DNA from 3 places in the Desulfosporosinus meridiei DSM 13257 genome. Region 1 is predicted to be linked to each of the others. Evidence: riboswitches for the same ligand, from Rfam matches in the RefSeq annotation. Region 1 holds a riboswitch; each other region holds the start of a gene.

Region 1 (7,364 bases):
CTCATGGCCTGGAGATTCAGGCCCTTGTGCGGTTAATCTCACCTCAGGGAGAGGTTCTTATTCGCGGAGGCCGGGGAGTTGGAACGGTTACTAAGAAAGGCCTGGCCATTCCCGTTGGAGAAAGTGCCATTAATCCTGTCCCCAGAAGGATGATCAGGGAAGCAGTCCGGGAGGTTTTCCCGGTGGAAGAAGTTGAAATTACTATCGAAGTTCCTGCCGGAGAAACCACGGCCTTGCGCACCCTTAATCCCAGGCTGGGAGTGATTGGAGGAATCTCCATCCTTGGAACAAGCGGGATTGTTCGGCCCATGTCTGAAGAGGCCTTTAAAACCTCGATCCTGCCGGAGTTGGATCAGGCTGTAGCTTATGGATATAAAGCCATTGTGCTTACTCCAGGGCATTATGGATTCAGAGTAGCGACAGAGGGCTTTAAAGTTCCCCCGGAGGCTGTCATTCAAATGAGTAATTTTGTGGGCTACATGCTGGAAGAAGCAGCTTATCGGGGTATTGAGGAGGTCATTCTCTTAGGGCATGTAGGCAAGCTCATCAAAGTCTCGGCTGGGATTTTCCACACTCATAATCGGGTCGCCGATGCTCGAATGGAAATCTTGCTCGCCCATGCTGCCTTAGCAGGACTCAATCTAGACAGCTTGAAGTATCTGGCTGAGTTTCCAACCACCGAAGGAGCAACCACTGAACTCTTGCAAATGGGTGAGCAAAAGCTGCTTCACCACTTGGCCCATTTGGCAAGTGAAAGAGCCCAGGCCTTCACCTTTGGGCGACTGAGTGTGGGGACAATTATGACCTTATTAGACGGACAGCCTGTGGGTTGGGATATGAAGGCCCGAAGAATCGTCGAGGAACAAGGGTGGGCCTGGACAAGTGAAATTTAGTTAAGTGAAACGCATGAAAGGTGGTAAATAGAAGCGGCGTGAGAGGTAAGTCCTCTCACGTCGCTTTTATTATCACTCTTCTTATTTAGATTTAGAGTATTTCGTCAGCACTTGATTTTGAAAATCATCCATAGTCATTCCAACCTGCTCTAAAAAAGATTCCGTAAACTGTGTCTTCTCATTAGTACTTAGGTCTTGGGCCTTGGGAATTCCTTTAAGCAAAATATCCGTTATGACCTTCTCACCTTTAGTTTTTATTAATTCGTAAACCATCATAAAGGATTCATTATAAGCTATATCACTGGCAGTTTCGGATTCTGTATTTTTCTCCCATTCGATATAACCCATTAAATCTTGTAAGGGGATCGCGGAATTCTTTAAGTCCGGAAACTCAAATTCTACATCTGTGAGATAACCTTCAGATCCATAATAAACTGCCAGTCCTTCATCGAACCATCGGGGAATGTCTTCCTTCAGGTTGTTTTCTGCCAGAAATCCTCGGATATAATAATGAGTATATTCATGCTCAAGGGTATGGATAATTTCTTCTTCATAATTCAGGTCTTGTAAATCCAGATCAAGGGAGGAAGTCTGGTAGATTTCTTCACTGACCTTTGTATTGGCCATATGAATACTTTTGTTGATATATAAGCCTAAAAGCCGTTGACTTTCGGCAATATCGTTACTCTTGCGAAACTGATCTAAATCATTGTATAGTATAAGTTCTATGGGGAAGGGTTCCTTGACATCAAACATCTTGTTTAACCGCTGTTCAATCTCGGGTATAACTTTTACTAATTTCTCAGCTAATTCTTTATCCTCTGTGAAATAGTAAACTGTTAAGCGATCATTAGGGCTTAGACTATCCAGGCTGTTAATATACTCTGCACTAGCTTTATTGGAGGAGATTTTTCGGGCCAAGTCTTTAATAAACTCAATTTTCTCCGAATTAGTTATCCTGTCTTGACTATTCTCATTCAGGAGCACCTGGGCCATAGCAGATTGACCGACACCTAATAAGAAGAAACTGGCTAGACAAGATATTAAGATGGCACTCCGAAAAAGCAAAGACCTTCGATTAGGTATTCTAAGGAAGTTAATTTTCCCTTTGATTAAACCAAATAAAACAATAATGATTAACGGCAGGCATAGGAAAAGTGTAATAACCAGTACATTTTCTAAATTACTATTGCTTGGAAGGTAAAAAAATACGATTAATCCTGCAAAAACTGTAAAAGCAATAACCCAAGATAAATAAATTAATAAAGATTTAAGGATTCCAATAATTTTTTTAGCTAAAATAGAAGCCCACTCCCTTTTTAATTTATAAATTTACAGCTTCATCAGTTTAGCAATGAATCTTGCTTTGCGCTAGAGGTATCCATTGGTAATCCTCACTGGCAAGAAAGGCAATTATTAGGCGCGAACTTGAAATGCAGATAAAATAAGGACAGAGGTGTGTTCACCTGAATCTATCACCCTCTGTCGGTTCCTTTGTTAAGGAATTAGAGATTAATTTAATATATCGATAAAAAAATAGTTAAAACCTGCCTTTCGCCTTTCGTCCTCGTTCTCCCTTGATTGTATTGCGGCATAAAAATAACGCTACTCAATAATTCTTTGTTGCAAAACGATAAATAATGTATTAGAATACAACTATCAAATAAGAGAGGTGCTATTGATGAAACGAGAAACATTCTTTTTAAAGTTAGTGGTTATTCTAATGAGTCTTCCTGTCCTTGCTTTATGTATTTTTGTGGTGCCTGAAATAGCTGAATTTTTTGCGGAGTTAAATCCAACGTTAGCTTATTTGCAATATCCCTTTCAAATGGGGTTGTATGTAACGGCGATAGTATTTTTCGTTGCCTTGTACCAGGCCTTAAGACTTTTAAGCTATATTGATAATAACCAGGCGTTTTCGGAGTTATCTGTAAAGGCTTTAAAGAATATCAAATACTGTGCCATCACCATCAGTTCTTTATACGTGGTATTTATGCCACTCATCTATCTCATGGCTGAGGTAGATGATGCCCCAGGCATTATAGTAATCGGAATGGTCATTATTTTTGGTTGCAGTGTGGTTGCGGTTTTTGCCGCTGTTCTGCAAAAACTATTAAGAAGTGCCATAGAGATAAAGTCTGAAAATGATTTAACAGTCTGAGGTGAATAAGATGGCGATTATAATTAATATTGACGTGATGTTGGCTAAAAGAAAAATGAGCGTTACAGAACTTTCGGAGAGAGTTGGAATAACAATGGCTAACCTTTCTATTCTAAAAAATGGGAAAGCCAAAGCGATTCGATTAACAACGTTAGAGGGGATTTGTAAAGCTTTAGAATGTCAGCCTGGAGATATTTTAGAATACAAAAATGACCAAGACAATTAATGATAATCAAGTTGGGATCTTTAAGTAAAAAGAAAGGGCAATGGAATGAAAATTAAATTAATCCAGCCAAAAATGAGTCTTAGACCCATGGATTCAGAATTTAAACGCTTAATGTCACCTTCCTTGTCCCTATTAGTATTAGCTGCTCTTACTCCGAAGGAACATTCAATAATCATTGAAGATGAAAATGCTAATCTACTTAACTTAGAGGATTCCCCAGATCTAGTTGGAATTACAGTGAATATTGATACTTCTAATCGAGGGTATCAAATTGCTGAGTATTATCGCAAGAAAAAGGTCCCAGTCATCCTGGGCGGGATTCATGTCAGTGCAAATCCTGAAGAAGCCTTACAGTTTGCGGATTCTATTTGTATCGGAGAGGCTGAAAACCTTTGGCTTGATATTCTTTCCGACGTAAGTCTAGGTCAACTAAAACCTAAGTATTATTCCACGATAATAGCTGATCCCAGCAAAATACCTATTCCACGCTGGAGTCTAACTCCCTCTGGAAAATACCTCTATACTAATATCATTGTTGCCAGCCGTGGATGCCCCTTTAAATGTGAATTCTGCTATAATAGCTGCGATTATGTACATCATCAATATCGCAATCGGCCAATAGCCAATGTCCTTGAGGAGATAAAACAGCTAAAAACCAAACACGTCATGTTCATTGATGATAACCTTATTGGGGATATTGGCTGGACCAGAGCATTTCTTGAGGAAATTAAACCCCTTGGTCTCAAATGGAATGCAGCTGTATCTGCTAATATACTCAATCATCTGGATGTATTAGATCAAATGCAAGAGAGTGGTTGTCAAAGCCTATTTATTGGCTTCGAGTCAATTAATGAACAGTCCATTCGAAGTGTTCAAAAGTTCCAAAATAAACGAGAAAATTATGAGCGCTTGATTCATGAGCTGCATAAGCGAGGTATTATGGTAAATGCCAGCCTTGTCTTTGGTTTTGATCATGATTCTCCCCAAGTTTTTCAAAACACTCTGGACTGGTTGGTTAAAAACAAAGTCGAAACAATGACAGCTCACATTCTCACACCGTATCCAGGTACAATTTTATATGAAAGGTTCTTTTCAGAGGGAAGGATTGTTGATTTTGATTTAAGCCATTATAACACTGCCAACGTTGTCTTTTCCCCTAAACAGATGAGTCAGAAAGAATTACTAGAGGGGTATTTGTGGATTTACAAAGAGTTCTACTCATTTAAAAATATTTTTAAAAGAATACCTGACCATCCGAAGCAAAAAGTGCCATATCTGTTATTTAGTTTAATCTATCGTAAATTTGGGAAATTAATTTCTAAAATTGCTAGTTTGGGTTTTATGAGTTCTGTTGGTAGATTAGCAAGGAAGCTTTCTTATCATATTGAGTAAGCTCTTAACCGAAGAACAGTGGCTTGTTTACTTACAACATGCCACTGTTCTTCGGTTCTATTTTCTTTCCTTATGAGTTAAGAAAAAACATCCTGCAAATCTATTATAAGATCTTGAAAAATGCCTACGACGATTGAATCTTCCTCAATATACACTTCCGGGCGGCTAAATTTTCCTTACTTAGTAAGTTGGAAAACCGAAATAGTCTTTTCCTCCGGGTGAACGATCCAGTACTCACGAACCCCAACTTTTTCATAAAGATTAAATTTATCTTTAAGGTCTTTTTGAAACGTAGAGGGTGAAGTTATCTCAATAACCAAGTCTGGACTTCCTATACAACCCCGATCGTCTAATTTATGTTTGTCACAAATGATTACAATATCAGGTTGTACGACAGTAGATGTTTGATCAGCACTCTCATGTACTTGGGGTAAACGTACATCGAAGGGGGCAGCGTAAACTCTGCATTGTTTTCATTTCATATAATTGTTGAATAGAGTATGTAACTGACCAGAAATCTCTTGATGCTTACGAGAAGGGGCGGGAGTCATATTGTAAGCTTTGCCGTTAATTAATTCCCAGCGCTCATCATCTGGCCACGTGAGGTAGTCTGGGTATGTAAACAATCGTTGATTGTACTTTAGATTCTTACCCAAGGAAATCCCTCCGTTCCATTTATTTCCTATCAATAATCTAACATATCCGCTTACGTAGAACAAGAACATAATAAGAATACCGGAATGACATGTATTTGAATAAACTTTGTGAATATTATAATGTTTTTAACAAATTATTTTGAAATAGAGGAATTTAGTATATACTTATAGAATAACTCATTATTGTTAAGACTCAATTTGTTAAATTAATATTGTTATGCTTAAGGTTCCTTTGAATTTAAAGGATCTAAGAGGGGAAGTCGGTGAAAATCCGGCGCGGTCCCGCCACTGTAAACAAGGAGTTTTCTTCGCCTAGTTGTGTTATTAGACATGATTAATGGAGAGAATGATGATCTGAAGCCAGGAAACCTGCCTTAAGTAGCATCACCAACCTACGAGCGATAGGAGATGTGTGTGTTTATTTGGGTAAACCATACGAGCCGCTCAGGCTCGTTTTTTTATACTATACTGAAAAAAGCGAAAATAGACCGAAGCCGCCTGACAGAAGGCTAACAAGTACTAAAACATCAACATTAGGGAAGAAGGGTAATGAATGTTACAGGTGATCGGCATTGGCCCTGGGAGGCCGGAATGGTTGCCACCCGCGATTAATGAACTTGTGAAGAACTGCGAAATCTTGATCGGAGGATCTAGGGCTCTGGAACTCTTTCCAGATTTCACGGGACAAACCTATGTCCTGTCCGGTAATCTGGCCAGGAGTATAGAAGTGATCCGAAGCGCATTAACGGAAAAGAACGTTATTGGAGTTCTCGTCTCCGGTGATCCAGGGTTTTTTAGTTTTTTACCCAGACTTAAGAAAGAGTTTCCCGAGGAGAGGATCGATGTACATCCGGGGATTAGTTCTCTGCAGTTTGCCTTTGCCAGAGCTGAGCTTGCTTGGCAGGAGGCAGACTTTGCCAGTGTTCATGGCCGCGAGCTGTCAGTATTACCTCAAGTGATAACCCGTCCGACAGCGGTTCTGACCGGTGGGGAAAACACTCCCCAGGCAATTGCTCAATTTTATCTGGAGCAGGGAAATAATCCGCAGATATCCATAGGAAATGCCCTGGCTTATCCGGAGGAATTTTGGGCAACAATGGATGCAGAGAAGTTGGCTCAGGAAGAGACCTTGCTAAAGAATGCCATTGTCATTCTTCATCCGGATTCTAAGCAAACGAGTATCTCTAATAACCAACCATCTGATTCCTATCCCCCTAAGAGAGGTACAAAGTTAAGTCTGGGAATACCAGACGAGGAGTTCTTAAGGGGCAAGGTTCCCATGACCAAAGCGGAAATCCGCGTCCAAGTCCTGGCCAAAGCCCAAATTTCTACAAAGGATCGCGTTGTAGACATCGGTGCGGGCACGGGGAGTATAAGTATTGAAGCTGCCGGTCTGGCTTCTGAAGGTGTGGTATACGCCATCGAACACAATACGGAGGCTCAGGAACTAATTCTAGCTAATCAAGAAAAGTTTGCAGTTCCAAATCTTCGGCTAATTCCAGGAGCCGCTCCCGATGTCTTCGGAGAGCTGCCTCCGGTGGATGTCTGTATCATCGGCGGCAGCAGCGGCAGACTGTCGGAAATACTACAAACAGTTCCCCTGATTAAAGGGGGAAGGATCGTGATCACAGCAGTAACCATAGAAACTGTTGCCCAAGGGTTAAAATTGCTCACGGATTACAACTATCAGGATATTGACACGATTTCTATTCAAGCTGTCCGCTGGAAAACAGTACAAACCTTGCATATGGCTCAAGCATTGAATCCAATCTTTATTATCTCAGCAAGAAAAGGGGAAAAGTGATGAATATATCATGGGGGAAATTCTATGGAGTCGGAGTCGGTCCCGGTGACCCTCAACTCTTGACCTTACAAGCTGTCGAAGTACTAAAATCCGTCGATTTAGTAGCCGTTCCAAAATCCAAGATGGATCGAGAAAGTGTGGCTTGGGATATAGCTAAAGTTCATTGTCCCTCAGATGCTCGTTTAATGGAACTAGAAATGCCGATGACTGCTGATCAGCAGGTTTTAGCAAA
Region 2 (7,364 bases), 1.8 Mb from region 1:
ATGATGAGATCGATAAGGACCTCCTGGAAAAGGTCGAAGCTGTCGTGCTGAATAAGACGTCGGATTCTGCCGAAAAACTCTTAGAGTTTGCAGAAAACTACCAAGCGTCGGGTGGAGATCAAGTTGAGAATAAACTGGCTTGGAGAGAAAAAGGGCCCAAGGAGCGGTTAATTCAGGCGTTAGTCAAAGGGATCGCTGAATTTATCGAAGAAGACGTTGAAGAGGTCAGAGGGCAATATGCCAGGGCAGAAATGGTGATCGAGGGCCCGCTAATGGATGGAATGAAGGTGGTGGGAGAATTATTCGGAGATGGCAAGATGTTTCTCCCTCAAGTTGTAAAAAGCGCCAGAGTTATGAAAAAGGCGGTAAGCTTATTATTACCGTACATTGAAGCAGAGAAGAAGGGAAGTGAAAGCAGCAGTGCAGGAAAAGTGGTCGCCGCAACTGTAAAGGGGGATGTCCATGATATCGGCAAAAACATTGTTTCAGTCATTCTGTCTTGCAATAATTTCGAAGTGATTGATCTAGGAGTCATGGCCTCTTGCGAAGTAATACTTCAGGCAGCTAAAAGAGAAAAGGCTGATATCATAGCTCTGAGTGGGCTGATTACGCCGTCACTAGATGAGATGTCGAATGTGGCAGAGGAAATGGAGCGGCAAGGGTTTAATATTCCCCTGATGATTGGCGGAGCAACAACTTCTAAGACTCACACAGCCTTAAAGATTGCACCCAAGTATTCAAAGGGAGTCGTGTATAGCGTCGACGCTTCAAAGGCTGTAGAAGTTGCCAAAAAGCTGGTGGATAGGAATCAGCGAGATGGCTATTTGACCCAATTAGGGGAAGAATACCAAGCTATACGAGAAAACTATGGGAAAATTGAACGCAAGATGGTACCCCTGGAAGAAGCTCGAGCAAAGAAATTTAAACTGGATTGGACTAAGGAGCATATAACGATTCCTAACTTGATTGGAATCAAACATTTAGAGAATTTCCCGATCAGGGAGCTAAGAAACTATATTGATTGGTCGTATTTCTTTGTTGCCTGGAATATGGGAATGGCGTATCCGAAAATTATGAAGGATCCTAAATACGGCGAGGAAGCTAAAAAACTTTTTGAGGATGCTAATCAAATGTTAGATTTAGTAGAGCAGGAAGGCATACTGACAGCCAATGCCGTTTTGGGTATTTTTCCAGCAAACTCTCTAGGTGATGACCTTGAACTTTACCATAATGGCAGGGTCACAACCTTCAATATGTTAAGGCAACAAGCGGTTTCCAAGGAGAATGTCTATCGATCCCTTGCCGATTATATAGCTCCTAAGGAGAGCGGGATAACGGATTATTTAGGTGGATTTATTGTGACGACAGGAATAGGCGCTAAGCAGTATGCAGAGAAACTCAAAGAACAAGGGGACGACTACGGAGCCATCATGGTCAAACTTCTGGCCGATCGGTTAGCAGAAGCTTTCGCAGAGTTATTACATCTTCAAGTGCGAAAGGATTATTGGGGATACTCTCCTGATGAAAGTACAAAATCTATAGCAGCGTTAACAGAATCATTTAGGGGGATCAGGCCGGCCTTTGGATATCCTTGTCTCAGGGATCATGCTGAGAAAACAAAGCTTTTCCAACTTTTAGAGGGAGAACGGCATACGGGTGTCACGTTAACAGAACATTATATGATGGACCCGGTTGCTAGTGTGTGTGGGTTGTATTTCGCTTCTGAGGAGGCCGACTATTTTGATATCAACAGGGTCGATAAGGAGCAATTGGATGATTATGCAAGGCGTAATCAGAAAGGTCTTAAAGAGATCGAGAAGATGTTAGGTACTATTTTGAGATAAAATAAAGAATAAGGAAGAGAAGGTCTGTATCAAAATTTAGTTTATAGTTTGATACAGACCTTTACGCTACAGGTAATCATCTTCGATATAAAAAAGTGTGCTCCTCTATCATATGCTTGTTTGGTGTGCATTGATCAAAAAAGAAAATAATGCTAAAATTCCGAAAAGGCTATTGAAAAAGAAAAAAGGTTATGCTAACCTGTAAAAAACGCAAGTACAAGTAATTTTCTATATATCAAAGTAATTGAATAATTAGGAATAAGTGATTTTTTCTCTGAGGGGAAGAAATTGAAAAGGGAAGTCAGTGGAAGCTGACGCGGTGCCCGCCACTGTAAGAGGGAGTCAACTTACATAATGTCACTGGGGAACTATCTCTTGGGAAGACGTAAGCTGATGATGAACTTAAGCCAGGAAACCTGCTTATTTCCAGGTCAGAACTGCCTACGGGAATGTTAGGGGGTGTTTGAGTGTATTTGGGAGTACTTTTATTGTCAGATACCAGCTAAACCTTTTACCTTAGATGGGGTAAAGGGTTTTTGTTTTTTATCATTAGCCAAGATAGCTCTAGTTGCACTTTGCTGGTCGCAGTTTTAAGGATATCACATAGATGGATCTACTATACGAGGGGAGTAGCCATCTTGTGCATTCAAATAAAAATTTGGGGGTAAATGAATGAAAAGAAAAATATTTCGATTTTTCATTACCGTGGTCACCATGACCACAATGTTAGTCGGTTGTGCAGCCAGCCCAACCGCAACGGTTCCAGCAAATAAACCAAGCAGCGTCATCATCGCAATTCAGCAAGATGCCGAACCTGCAGCAGGTTTTGACCCGATCACAGGTTGGGGATCAAGTCAGAACGATCCATTAATTCAAAGTATCCTGGTAAATGTCCAAGATGACGTTTCTATTGCGTGCGACCTTGCTACAGAATATTCCGTCTCTGATGATGGATTGGTCTGGACATTTAAGATACGTCCCGATGTGAAATTCACTGACGGCGTCGCACTCACAGCAAAGGACGTTGCCTTTACTTTTAATACCGCTAAGAAAACCGTATCCTCGCGAGACCTTTCTATGTTTGAAAAGGCTGAGGCTATTGATGACACTACGGTGAAATTAACCCTAAATAAACCCTATTCACCATTCATATATATTGTGGCGTGTCTGGGTATTGTGCCTGAACACGCATACAATTCTGCCTACGGAACAAATCCTATCGGCTCCGGACCTTTTATGCTCAAACAGTGGGATAAAGGCGAGCAGGTAATTTTTGAAGCTAACCCTGACTATTATGGCAAAGTATCAAAAATGAAGCAGTTGACAGTTGTGTTTATGACCGAGGAAGCGGCGTACGCAGCAGCTAAGGCTGGACAGGTAGACATTGCTTATTCCAGTGCTTCTTTCACGAAAACTCCGATTCCGGGATATGAAATCGTAGATTTCACAACCACTGATCACAGAGAGTTGAATTTGCCGGTGATACCTGCGGGAAATATGGTTAAAACAATAAACGGTGACAAAGAAGTTAAAGGGGGTAACGATGTTACCAGCAATCTGGCGGTGCGCCAAGCTATGTCCTATGCCATAGACAGACAAAAAATAGCAGATATTGTTTTTAATGGCTACGCAACTCCGGCGTACAGCGCCAGCCCGGGCCTGCCCTGGGAGAATGAGGCTGTTAAAGTAGAGTATAATCCTGAAAAGGCAAAATCTATCATGGAGGCCGATGGCTGGGTCAAGAATAAGGACGGCATATATGAAAAGAATGGTCTTGTTGCCGAAGTCACAGTAACCTGCATGGCTGAAGCCACTCGCCAAAGTATTCTAATGGCTGTTAAAGAAATGTTGGATAAGTTTGGAATCAGAATTAATATTAAAGGTGGCATGCCATGGGAAGAAATCGATCCATTGACCTATTCCGCCCCTAATTTGATTGGCGGAGGAGCATATTCACCTATAAGCGACATCGGCAGATTTTATACCGGCAAGAACCGTGCTGTCTATTCAAACAAAGCTGTAGATAAGCACATGAACGACGGTCTGGCGGCTAAAACCGTTGAAGAAACTTATAAGAATTTTAAGCTTGCAGCCTGGGATGGCACCACTGGCTATGCTACTATCGGCGATTGCCCCTTCGTCTTTATAGTTACAGTAGATGCAATCTATTTTGCTAAAGAAGGATTAAATGTCGTAAAAGAACAAATTATCCCTCATGATACCGGCTGGTTTATTTGCGACAACGTTAACAGATGGTCCTGGGATTAATTTAACGGAACAATATGAGCAAGCCCGCCCGATAGGTCGGGCTTGTATCATGAAAAAGAGGTGATTTTATGAGCGGTACATTGGGCAATCCCATTGTCAGGAGTCTCAATACTCTCTGGAAACTGGTGCTGGTGCTTTTAGCCGTAAGCTTCATTTCCTTTGCCTTAATTGATGCATCCCCGATTGATCCCGTGGCAGCTTATGTGGGACATCAAGGCAAAGACAATCTGGATCTGGTCGAATTGCAACGCCTTCAGGATTATTTTGGCATGAACGAACCATTCTTCCCACGTTATTTAAATTGGGTGGGAGGATTATTGCACGGCGATTTGGGTGTATCCTTAATATACCATCAACCAGTTGAACAAGTTATTGGTGCTAAGATAGCCAGTTCTCTTATGCTGATGTTGACAGCATGGGCTTTATCCGGCGTACTGGGTTTTTTTCTCGGAGTCTTAGCAGGCGTGTTTCGAGACAGGGTTTTGGACAAATTGATCAAAGGATATTCGCTTTTGCTTGCCAGTGCGCCAACCTTTTGGCTGGCCATGCTGATGTTGATCATTTTTTCAGTTTGGTTAAAGATATTTCCCATTGGACTGAGTGTTCCTATCGGGGTATTAGCTGAGAATGTTACCTTTGCTGATTCAATCCGACACTTGATTTTACCTGCAGTAACCCTGAGCGTCATTGGCATAGCGAACATTACTTTGCATACAAGAGAAAAAATGATTGAAATAATGGGACAGGACTATATTTTATATGCAAGATCCCGCGGAGAGAATCTTCCAGCGATTGTAAAGAACCACGGCTTGCGTAATGTCCTTCTGCCCGCGATTACACTGCAATTTGCTTCTTTCAGTGAGATTATCGGCGGTTCGGTGCTTGTAGAACAAGTGTTTTCATATCCGGGCCTGGGACAGTCGGCAGTATCAGCCGGACTGCGCGGCGACGCCCCACTGTTGTTAGGTATAGTAATGGTTACGGCGATTATGGTGTTTGCCGGAAACATGACAGCCAACGTATTATACGGAATTGTGGATCCGAGAATCAGGAGGGGTGTGCATGGATAACCCAATAATGGTTAAGCCGGTTTTGTCTAGCGCTAAGAAAAGTCGTATCAACCAACGACAGAAGACTATTATCTTGTTGGTATTATCCATAGGGATTTTTGTTGCTATCCTCGTAGCCGGTTATCTATGCACTGATAAAGCAGTAAATGGCTCTTTTATGGAGAGTAATATTACGCCGTGCATCGAACACCCTTTCGGTACGGATTGGCTAGGCAGAGATATGCTTGCCAGAACATTGAAAGGGCTGTCTATTAGTATCATAATAGGCTTGGTGGCTTCCACGCTGAGTGCAATTATTGCACTGATGCTGGGTTTTATGACGGCTACATTTGGTAAACGTATGGATTCGTTAATAAATTTTCTGGTAAATACATCCATGGGGCTGCCGCATATTCTATTGCTCATACTGATCTGTGTTGCTGTGGGGAAAGGTGCGGCCGGAGTAATGTTTGCCGTAATAGTAACACACTGGCCATCCCTCACACGAGTAATCAGAGGGGAAGTAATGCAGCTAAAAGAAGAAAACTATATTAAAATCAGCGAAAAGCTAGGGCATAGCAAAGTAAAAGTGGCGGTGAAGGAAATGCTGCCGCACATCCTTCCTCAGGTTCTGGTGGGGCTGGTCTTGCTGTTTCCACATGCTATCCTGCATGAGGCAAGCGTTACTTTTCTGGGCTTTGGTCTGACGCCGGAGCAGCCTGGCATCGGAGTCATATTATCGGAAAGCATGAAATATGTCACGATGGGTATGTGGTGGCTGGCTGTGTTTCCCGGTATTGCACTCCTGTTTACGGTCATTCTTTTTGATCTGATGGGTGATTGTGTTAAGAAAATGATAGATCCACACAGTGCACAAGAATAGGGGTAGTGATTATGCAAAAAAATGTTCAGCCCATTTTAGATATCAAGGATTTAACAATTTCTTTCATGCAGTATGAAAAGGCTTTTCAAAGAAGCGAGCTTGAAGTTATACATAACCTTAACGTTAGGATAGATCCCGGAGAAGTGGTGGCAGTTGTCGGATCAAGCGGGTCAGGCAAAAGCCTGCTTGCTCATGCTGTTTTGGGACTGCTGCCGTCTAACTGCAACGCATTCGGGTTTATATATTTTAAAGGGGAGCTTATGGATGGGAAGCGCCTAGAAGAGGTAAGAGGGAAAGATATCGTGCTTGTGCCGCAAAGTGTAACCTATTTGGATCCTTTGGAAAAGGTAGGAAGACAGGTGCGCAGAGAGCGTGAGGAAAAGAGCGTTTTCAGTCGGCAGAAAGAACTATTTAAATATTATGGTTTAGAGGAAAAGACAGAACAACTATATCCTTTTGAACTTTCCGGCGGCATGGCTAGGCGTGTATTATTAGCGGCATCGCTGATAGATAGCCCGACGCTGATAATAGCAGATGAGCCTACTCCGGGCCTGCATTTGGACGCTGCCAAGAAAGCGATGCAGCATTTTCGTAATTTTGCCAACGAAGGACATGGCGTATTACTGATAACCCATGATATAGAGCTATCCTTGGAGGTAGCTGACAGGATTGCCGTATTCTATGCGGGGACAACCCTGGAGGAGGCGCTGGTAAGCGACTTTACAAGTATGGAAAAGCTGCGTCATCCATATACGCAGGCCTTGTGGCGCGCCCTTCCTCAGAACGGTTTCAAGCCATCACCTGGTACGCAGCCTTATGCAAAAGAAAGGATCAAGGGCTGTCCTTATAGCCCTAGATGCGGTGAATTTTCCAAGGAGTGCGACAGCGACATGCCAATGAAGATGGTAAGAAATGGCAGGGTGCGTTGCATTAAGGCAACATAAAGGAGATAATTGATATGGCTTTAGAAATAAAAAATATAAGTTTTGGCTATAAACAGGATGTAACAATAATCAACAATTTGAACATGAAGATTGGCATTGATGAACGAGTGGGGATTACTGCGCCCAGTGGTTTTGGTAAAACTACATTATGCAAGATCATTGCTGGATATATCAAGCCCCATAGCGGTAAAGTGCTGTTGGACGGCAAGGATGTCCACCAAATAAAGGGTTACAACCCTATACAAATGATTTGGCAGCATCCGGAGAAATCAGTTAACCCACGATTGCGTATGAAGAGCGTTATTGAAGCCGGGGACAAGGTAGAAGACAGAGTGCTTGACGGTTTGGGTATAGAACGGGATTGGTACAACCGCTA
Region 3 (7,364 bases), 1.8 Mb from region 1:
AGCAAAATGCAAAACCGGCTGTTCCTCTACTCCTTTGCTGTGACGCATTGCCGCTCGAATTCGAGCCAGTAATTCACCCATGCCAAAGGGTTTCGTCACATAATCATCTGCCCCAACATCCAGAGCGGTAATCTTATCATTCTCTTGTTCATTGACCGATAAAATGATAATAGGTACTTTTGTCCATTCTCGCAGTATACGCACTACCTCTATCCCGTCAAGATCAGGCAACCCTAAATCCAGAACTACTAAATCCGGACTGAAAATAGCAACTTCCTCAAGACCCTCTTTACCCGTCTTAGCATCTTTGACCACATATCCATGACTGGTTAAGGCCACTCTTAAAAATTTCCTGATTTGGGTTTCATCATCAATAATCAGAATCCGCTGACCTTTGTTTTCCATCTTACTCCCCTTCATCCATCTCGGGTACGATCCCCAAAAATTGGTTGGTTAATGGCAAAGTAAAGGTAATTGTCACCCCGCCGAGTGTATTGTTTTCGGCCCAAATGTTTCCGCCATGTGCTTCGATGAATCCTTTACAAATGGCCAGTCCAAGCCCAGTTCCACTTACTTGCAGCGGGGAACTGAGCCGATAAAACTTATCAAAAACCTTGCTTAAATCTGTTTCAGGAATGCTTTGACCCCGGTTAGAGACCACAATTTCCAGATGATTTTCTTGTTGCCGGATGGATACCTTAATTTTACTTGCTGCTTCAGAGTACTTAAGGGCATTATCCAGCAGGTTGACCAACACCTGCTCGATCAAGATTCCATCTGCCTGGACTAAGGGCAGATTTTCCTGGATATTAATGTCCAGAGGTCGTCGAGTTAAGGTGTCTCCCAATCTCTTAATTGCCACTCCGACAATATCTTGAAGATCACACCAATCTTTCTTTAAGCGCAGCATCCCACTTTCTAACCGTGCCATATCTAACAAGTTACTAATAAAACGATTCATTCGTTCAGCTCCATGAAGAATGGTTTTTAGCAACTCTTTGCGAACCTCGGGGCTATAGACGAGATTTTGATCTTCTAACAACCCTGTGACTCCTCCGATAATAGAAGCCAGAGGTGTGCGCAAATCATGAGAAAGGGAATTAAAAAGTGCCGTGCGTAAGCGTTCAGATTCAATTAAGGAAAGAGATTCTCTGGCCTGCTCCGCCAATTTGACTCGATTGATGGCCATAGCAGCTAATCCTGTAAAGGCTTCTAATAAGCGAAATCTTTCAGGATCTAAATTCGCCTTTCGGTCACTGCTATATATTCCCAGAACTCCTTGCATTCCCTGCTCTGTGCGCAGTGGCAGGTATAAGGCCTTAGCAGTTCCCAAAGTCTCCGTTCCGCTGCCTGCTTTTAGTCCCCTTTCATAGACCCAAGTGGCAACTGAAAGTTCCTGCCGATCTAAGAAATCATCGGATCCGGAATTCTTTCTTAAGGCAAGTTGGGCCTGTTCATTGGGCAAAAGCAACATTACTTGTCCCTCTAGGGTTTTCGAGACATTACTGACGATACTGTCTAACACGGCTTCTAGGTCATCGACAGCGGCTATATCCCGGCTTAGAGAATAAAGTGCAGAAATGCTGTTCTGCCTTTGCCGGGAATAGTTTACTTGCTTTTTTAAGCGGTCTGATAGAGTTCCCGTAATCACACCTACCCACAGGAAAATAGCAAAGCTAATGAGATAACGAAGGTCTGCCACCGTAAACTTAAAAATTGGAGGGACAAAGAAGAGATCAAAGGCAATCGTTCCCATTAAGGCCGTTGCAATGGCTGGCAGAGTCCCCCAGCGAGCAGCACTGATTAGAATAGGAAGTACGTAAGCTAAGGAAATATTAACCAGGCCAAAAAAAGGACTTAATCCCCTAAAAAATAAGGTCATGAGAGTAATCATCAGGCCTGAGACCAAATAAGGAATAATCTGTGGAAAAATCCTCTGCTGAGTCTTAGCTCCAGTATCTTCGTTTTTCTTCAATCTATGAATTTGCGACAGGCCTACCTCCTGCTTATTCCCAGGGATAACATGGATGCTAATTCCTTGACTTTGTCGAATTACCTTGTCCACGACGGATCCATGCAAGATCTCCCAAAAACGGGTATGCTCGGGCTTGCCAATAATTATCTGGGATACATTGCGTTTTTTGGCTGCTTCTAGAATTGCCTCAGCAACACCGTTCCCTGTTAAACCAATAATTTCCGCACCTAATTCCTCCGCCAAACGGAGATTTTTAGCCATAGAATCTTTTTCTGCCTCACTACTGGGGAAGCGGCGCAGAGTTTCCACATGGACGGCTAATAACTCCCCTTGTACTTTCTCTGTCATTCTTTTAGCTATCCGAATTAACTGCGCTGAAAAGGGACTGGCACTTATGCAGACCAAAATCTTCTCTCCTGTAGGCCAGGGTACGGCTATCCCGTGGACTCTCCGATAAGATTCCAGCTGACGATCTACGCGTTGCGCAGTATAGCGGAGAGCTAATTCTCTCAAAGCGTTAATATTGCCCATCCGAAAGAAATTTTTAAAGCCCTCTGTTTCCTGATCGGGAACATGCACCTTACCATCTTTTAGCCTTTGAATTAACTCCTCGGGGGGAATATCGATCAACTGAATTTGGGAGGCTATTTCTAGCATCTGGTCAGGTACTGTCTCTCCTACAGTTACCCCAGTAATTTGAGCTACGATATCATTCAGGGTTTCTAAGTCCTGAATATTCATTGTCGTATATACATTGATGCCTTCTGACAATAATTCTTTGACATCCATATAACGTTTTTTATGCCGTGATCCCTCTGCGTTCGTATGAGCCAATTCATCAATTAAGACAAGTTGTGGATGCCTTGTCAAGACAGCTTCCAGATCCATTTCTCGAGAAATCTTACCCTTATAGTTCAGATATCTTGTGGGAATGACCGTTAATTTCTGAACCATTGCCTCAGTATCTGTTCTACTGTGAGTCTCAACGAAACCCACAACGACATCTATACCTTCTGACAACCTTCCTATAGCCGCTTCTAACATGGCATAAGTTTTTCCAACCCCGTATGCTGCTCCTAAGAATATTGTAAGTTTTCCCTTTGGCATCCTTATCACCCTCATTATTTACGGTCTAGATCATTATTGTCTGACAAACTTAAACAAACATACTAAATGCAGCCTTAATTATAGTGCTTTTGTACATATAAATGATGTAAAAATTTAAGTAAAGAGCATAAAAAAAAAATAAAGATCGCATTCTATTTGATAATATAGAAAAATACTGCGGACAGCAAATCCGACTCTTGTAAAAATCGAGGCGTAACCTCTAATGTTTTTAACGGCTTTGATTAAAGTGGGGCGCTAAAGAGCTTGAAAAACAAGCTTTTTACCGCCCCACGATCTTTATTAGGCACAGACAAATTTTAATATTCAATTCCCACTCGCGCCATTATGCCCTTTTCCATGGGATGTTTGAGAGAGGTTATTTCTGAGACATAATCCGCTAATTCGATTAACTTTACTGGAGCATCTCTCCCTGTCAAAATCAGTTCGAGTTTTTTAGGTTTGTTCTTTACTGCCTCAACTACTTCCGCCAGCGGTAGAAAACGATAATTCACAGCAGCCATAATCTCATCCAGGATGACCATGTCCCACTCCTCGCTCATGATTGCCTCAATAGCATAATTCAGACAAACCCGCATTTCTCTTTTCAAACTACCTGTTTCTTCATCGCTCATTTCCCAAACAAATTTGTCATTTTCTTTGTAACGAAAGATTTGAAAGTGGGGTTCTAAGGCGGCGATAACTTTCATTTCTCCGGTATCCCATCCTTTTAAAAATTGAACCATATTAACCTTAAGTCCCTGCCCATAGGCTCTGATTCCTAACCCAATTGCTGCCGTGGTCTTACCCTTTCCAGCACCGGTATAAATATGGATAAGTCCTTGTTCCATGCTTTTGTCTCCCTTCTTTTGACTTAGTACTTAAAACTTGTCCAATCATGAGACTCTACTTCTACAAGGCGGAGTGGTACCCCAATACAACAAAGAATTTGATATTCTCGCCCTTGTAAGGTACGCTCCTCCAATATTAAAAGTTATCCTGCGATAAAAGAAGCTAAATAGTCATAGCCTCTTTTTCCGATATACTCGTAATCCATCCCAGTATAGATAGATCCGCTCAAGCCTACTTGTGGAATAGACACATATTGGGCAGAGCCTGGGCCCAGGAGTCTCTGATAAAGCGGGTCACCAACAATGATATCCGGCCGTATTATTTCGATCCACCGGGCAAGGGCTTCCTTGTCTTCAAACAAGTGGACATGGGAAAGCGACTTTTCCTGATAAACTTTCTCCATTCGCCTATCCATTTTTATCAGGCTGGCTGTTTTAACATAGTTAAGCCCAAAGTCATTAAGCAGACAAGCAGCCATGCAAGAAGCAAAGAGGGGTTCACCTATCACGACGGCGCTTTGTCCAGACTGTGGCTTCCTGGTGGGGGCATATCTTTCCTGACTTGTTAAGCTTTGCGGAAGGCCTGGGATCTCACCCAAAACTTTAAACAACTGCCGCATACCCCATAAACCTACCGGTACATTCAAACTATAAGGTATCGAATATTCTATTTCCATATACCGAGCAAGACCTAGCCCCTCATGGGATACGACAAGGTTTAAGGCTGCTGAGGACATTTTTCTATAGGTCTCCAAGCCAATTTTCTCTAAGGGCGAGCAATTGATTTCCAAACCTAGTTTACCCAGTTCGTCAATGATTTCGAAAAAATGGGATTCTTCGCCCAGACTTAGAGGGGTATACCCAATAATATTTACTTGATTTATCTTCTTTTCCCTCCTTTGCCGAAACGTAAGATCAATAAGGTATTGTGAATACCTGTCAAACATAGATATACTGAATTTTTCCGATTCCTTCGGATCACTTTCCTCCAATCCAGGAACTTGAAGTAGTTGCATAAGAACTCCCTCCTCCAGTGGTTCTTATCTACTGTACTCACTAAAAGATTCGACAATAAAAAACCTCTCAACCGATAGTCGAGAGGCTAAACGCTGAAAAATATTGCTCAGCACAAATAAAACCTCCTCCATCGCTCGTGGATTTGTGGCATAGAGCTTTAGGCAGGTCTTCTGACTTCAGGTCATCAATGATTCACACCTTCCCAGTCTTAACCAGTGGCATAACTGAACCATTTCCCCATCACAGCGGCGGGACCATGCAGGAATTACACCTGCTTCCCTTTTAAACCAAAGTTCTCAAACTTTAGTACCTAAATCTATTAGTTTTTAATTGTCTATCTGACCCTACGGCAATTATGCAGTACATTCCTCCGCTCTCTAATTGCATTGGTAGAGCAGCTCCCTGTAATAAATGAAGCCCTCCAGAAATGAAGGGCTAAACAGCAAGTCCCTCCACCCATCTTCCGTGAGTAAAGCATAAGCAATCAGGTCTCCTGGCTCAGGTTCCTCGTAAACTGCCTCCTTCTCAAGTTTCCTCAGTGGATGTGGCAGTAACTCCCCATTACAGTGGCGGGACCGCGTCGGATTTCAACCGACTTCCCTGTTACAATTTTTCAGTAAGAAAAATCTCTTGCTTATCTATATAAATTGGCAAACTAAACTTATCATAAAGGCGACCCTCGGTCAAGTGTCTGCTACAAGCAAGACAGAAACCACTTAGTAAAGGCCTATTTTTCCAGCATATTTATCTTTTCTAGTATATTGCCTAAACCTAGAAACTCCGCCCAGCTAACTTGAATAAACTCACCATCTTGATTGATGAAAGGCAACTCCGTCCGGTGAGGGTTATAACTAAAATCAGCGCCCATACGCCCTTTAAGACAAAGCGGTCGGCCATTGGCAGCCGATTTTGCTATAACCCCAACAACTTTGCCATGTTTTGAGTTAATAACAAATTTACAGCCGTAATCGCAAAATGTACAGGTTACTTCTTCTGTCGTAAACTCCCACACTCTGCCTTTACCTACCATACTCTTATCCACAAGAGCTCCCACTGGACAGATTGCTACGCATCTATTGCAATAAACACAAGCCGAATCCTTTAAGTCGGTGTCCATAAAAGTTGAAATCTTAGTCTCAAATCCACGATTTGCAAAACTAATTACACTGCGTTCCGCTACTTCCTCACAAGTAGCAACACATTTTCCGCATAATATGCATTTGTTGAGATCTCTTAAGATATATGGGTTTGTATCATCAATGGGAAGCCGGCGTTTTTCCCCATTGTAAACTTTTCCGTTTACACCATATTCATAGGCATAGTCTGCCAATGAACATTCCCCCAGCTTTTGACAGGTCATGCAGTCTAAGGGATGATTGGCGACCAACAGATTAAGAATTGTTTTACGTGCATTCCTAACTTTTGGATTCTGCGTTTCTACCTTCATGCCTTCAGCTGCTTGAATAGCACAAGATGGAGAAAGATTACGCATTCCTTCGATTTGAACAACACATAAGCGGCAAGCGCCGGAGGGAGTAAGCGCTGGGTCATGACACAAGGTAGGAATTGGAATATTATTCAGGCGACAGGCCTCAAGTACAGTTGTACCTTTCGGGACACTGACTTTTCGTCCGTCGATGGTTAAAGTAAGGCTCTCCATGTGTTTCACTCCTTAACTATAAATTGTTTATTTTACTACATCATTAAAACTCTTTTTTGAGCTTGTTACATATCGGCTTATTTCTATTTTTTACATGACTATTTCGCAAGCATCCTAAGTTTAGGCTTATCTCTGGCTTGAACCTCAGCAACAAGCTCGTCGTAGAGGTCATGAAGTCTTGATAGACCTTGAGCTACCTGTTGAAGGGTGCAGTTATTTGCTACATATTCCCTTTCATCTGAAAATCCTACCATGATAAAATCCGTGAATTCTACTATTTTCTGCGTATCATAATTTATAACAACAAGTGATAACCCTTGGCCTTCGGGCTTGAGCTTAAATACTGAATCGGCTGGTTCTTGCATCAACGAAGTCCTCCTTAGATATTTAGTTTGATCTCGTTATAAGAATGTTTAAGATTTGTCAATTTATCTGCTTTTCTCAGGCCAACTGCTTCTGTACTTTTATTACCTGACCAAGAATACCTACAGCAATTTCTGCCGGAGTCTCAGCTCTTATTTTCAAACCAATCGGAGAATACAATTTTTGTAATGACTCGCTCTGGATTCCTTCTTTCTCCAACTCTGCTTTTAGGGCTTTGACCTTTCTATAACTGCCAGTCATTCCAATATACCTGGTTGGTTGGTTAATCACTTTCCGAAGACATACCTTGTCAGAATAAGTTCCTCTGGTAACAAGCACAATGAACGTCTGTGGATTGATACTTAGAGTATCTAATCCGCGTTCAAGATCATCA

The links. A riboswitch is a leader RNA that binds a small molecule or an ion and turns the genes downstream of it on or off. The one in region 1 is predicted to bind cobalamin.
Region 2: linked by a shared signal. The riboswitch ahead of DESMER_RS02455 (ABC transporter substrate-binding protein) and the one ahead of DESMER_RS10565 (bifunctional cobalt-precorrin-7 (C(5))-methyltransferase/cobalt-precorrin-6B (C(15))-methyltransferase) in region 1 are both predicted to bind cobalamin.
Region 3: linked by a shared signal. The riboswitch ahead of DESMER_RS02100 (nitrogenase component 1) and the one ahead of DESMER_RS10565 (bifunctional cobalt-precorrin-7 (C(5))-methyltransferase/cobalt-precorrin-6B (C(15))-methyltransferase) in region 1 are both predicted to bind cobalamin.

Annotation. Positions count from the first base shown of each region.
Region 1 is NC_018515.1:2,294,311-2,301,674, forward strand. Features, by position in the region: gene cbiD (cobalt-precorrin-5B (C(1))-methyltransferase CbiD) at 1-893, shown strand, start outside; gene DESMER_RS10540 (gluzincin family metallopeptidase) at 975-1,889, opposite strand; gene DESMER_RS10545 (DUF2975 domain-containing protein) at 2,575-3,054, shown strand; gene DESMER_RS10550 (helix-turn-helix domain-containing protein) at 3,065-3,280, shown strand; gene DESMER_RS10555 (B12-binding domain-containing radical SAM protein) at 3,326-4,672, shown strand; partial or broken gene DESMER_RS10560 (Uma2 family endonuclease) at 4,750-5,328, opposite strand; cobalamin riboswitch at 5,536-5,719, shown strand; gene DESMER_RS10565 (bifunctional cobalt-precorrin-7 (C(5))-methyltransferase/cobalt-precorrin-6B (C(15))-methyltransferase) at 5,882-7,132, shown strand; gene cobI (precorrin-2 C(20)-methyltransferase) at 7,132-7,364, shown strand, end outside.
Region 2 is NC_018515.1:529,389-536,752, forward strand. Features, by position in the region: gene metH (methionine synthase) at 1-1,844, shown strand, start outside; cobalamin riboswitch at 2,088-2,282, shown strand; gene DESMER_RS02455 (ABC transporter substrate-binding protein) at 2,517-4,112, shown strand; gene DESMER_RS02460 (ABC transporter permease) at 4,181-5,182, shown strand; gene DESMER_RS02465 (ABC transporter permease) at 5,175-6,044, shown strand; gene DESMER_RS02470 (ATP-binding cassette domain-containing protein) at 6,056-6,988, shown strand; gene DESMER_RS02475 (ABC transporter ATP-binding protein) at 7,003-7,364, shown strand, end outside.
Region 3 is NC_018515.1:449,627-456,990, reverse strand. Features, by position in the region: gene DESMER_RS02115 (response regulator) at 1-405, opposite strand, end outside; gene DESMER_RS02110 (sensor histidine kinase) at 407-3,082, opposite strand; gene cobO (cob(I)yrinic acid a,c-diamide adenosyltransferase) at 3,400-3,930, opposite strand; gene DESMER_RS02100 (nitrogenase component 1) at 4,074-4,946, opposite strand; cobalamin riboswitch at 5,091-5,276, opposite strand; cobalamin riboswitch at 5,414-5,596, opposite strand; gene DESMER_RS02095 (NADH-quinone oxidoreductase subunit G) at 5,675-6,607, opposite strand; gene DESMER_RS02090 (hypothetical protein) at 6,706-6,972, opposite strand; gene DESMER_RS02085 (XdhC family protein) at 7,049-7,364, opposite strand, start outside.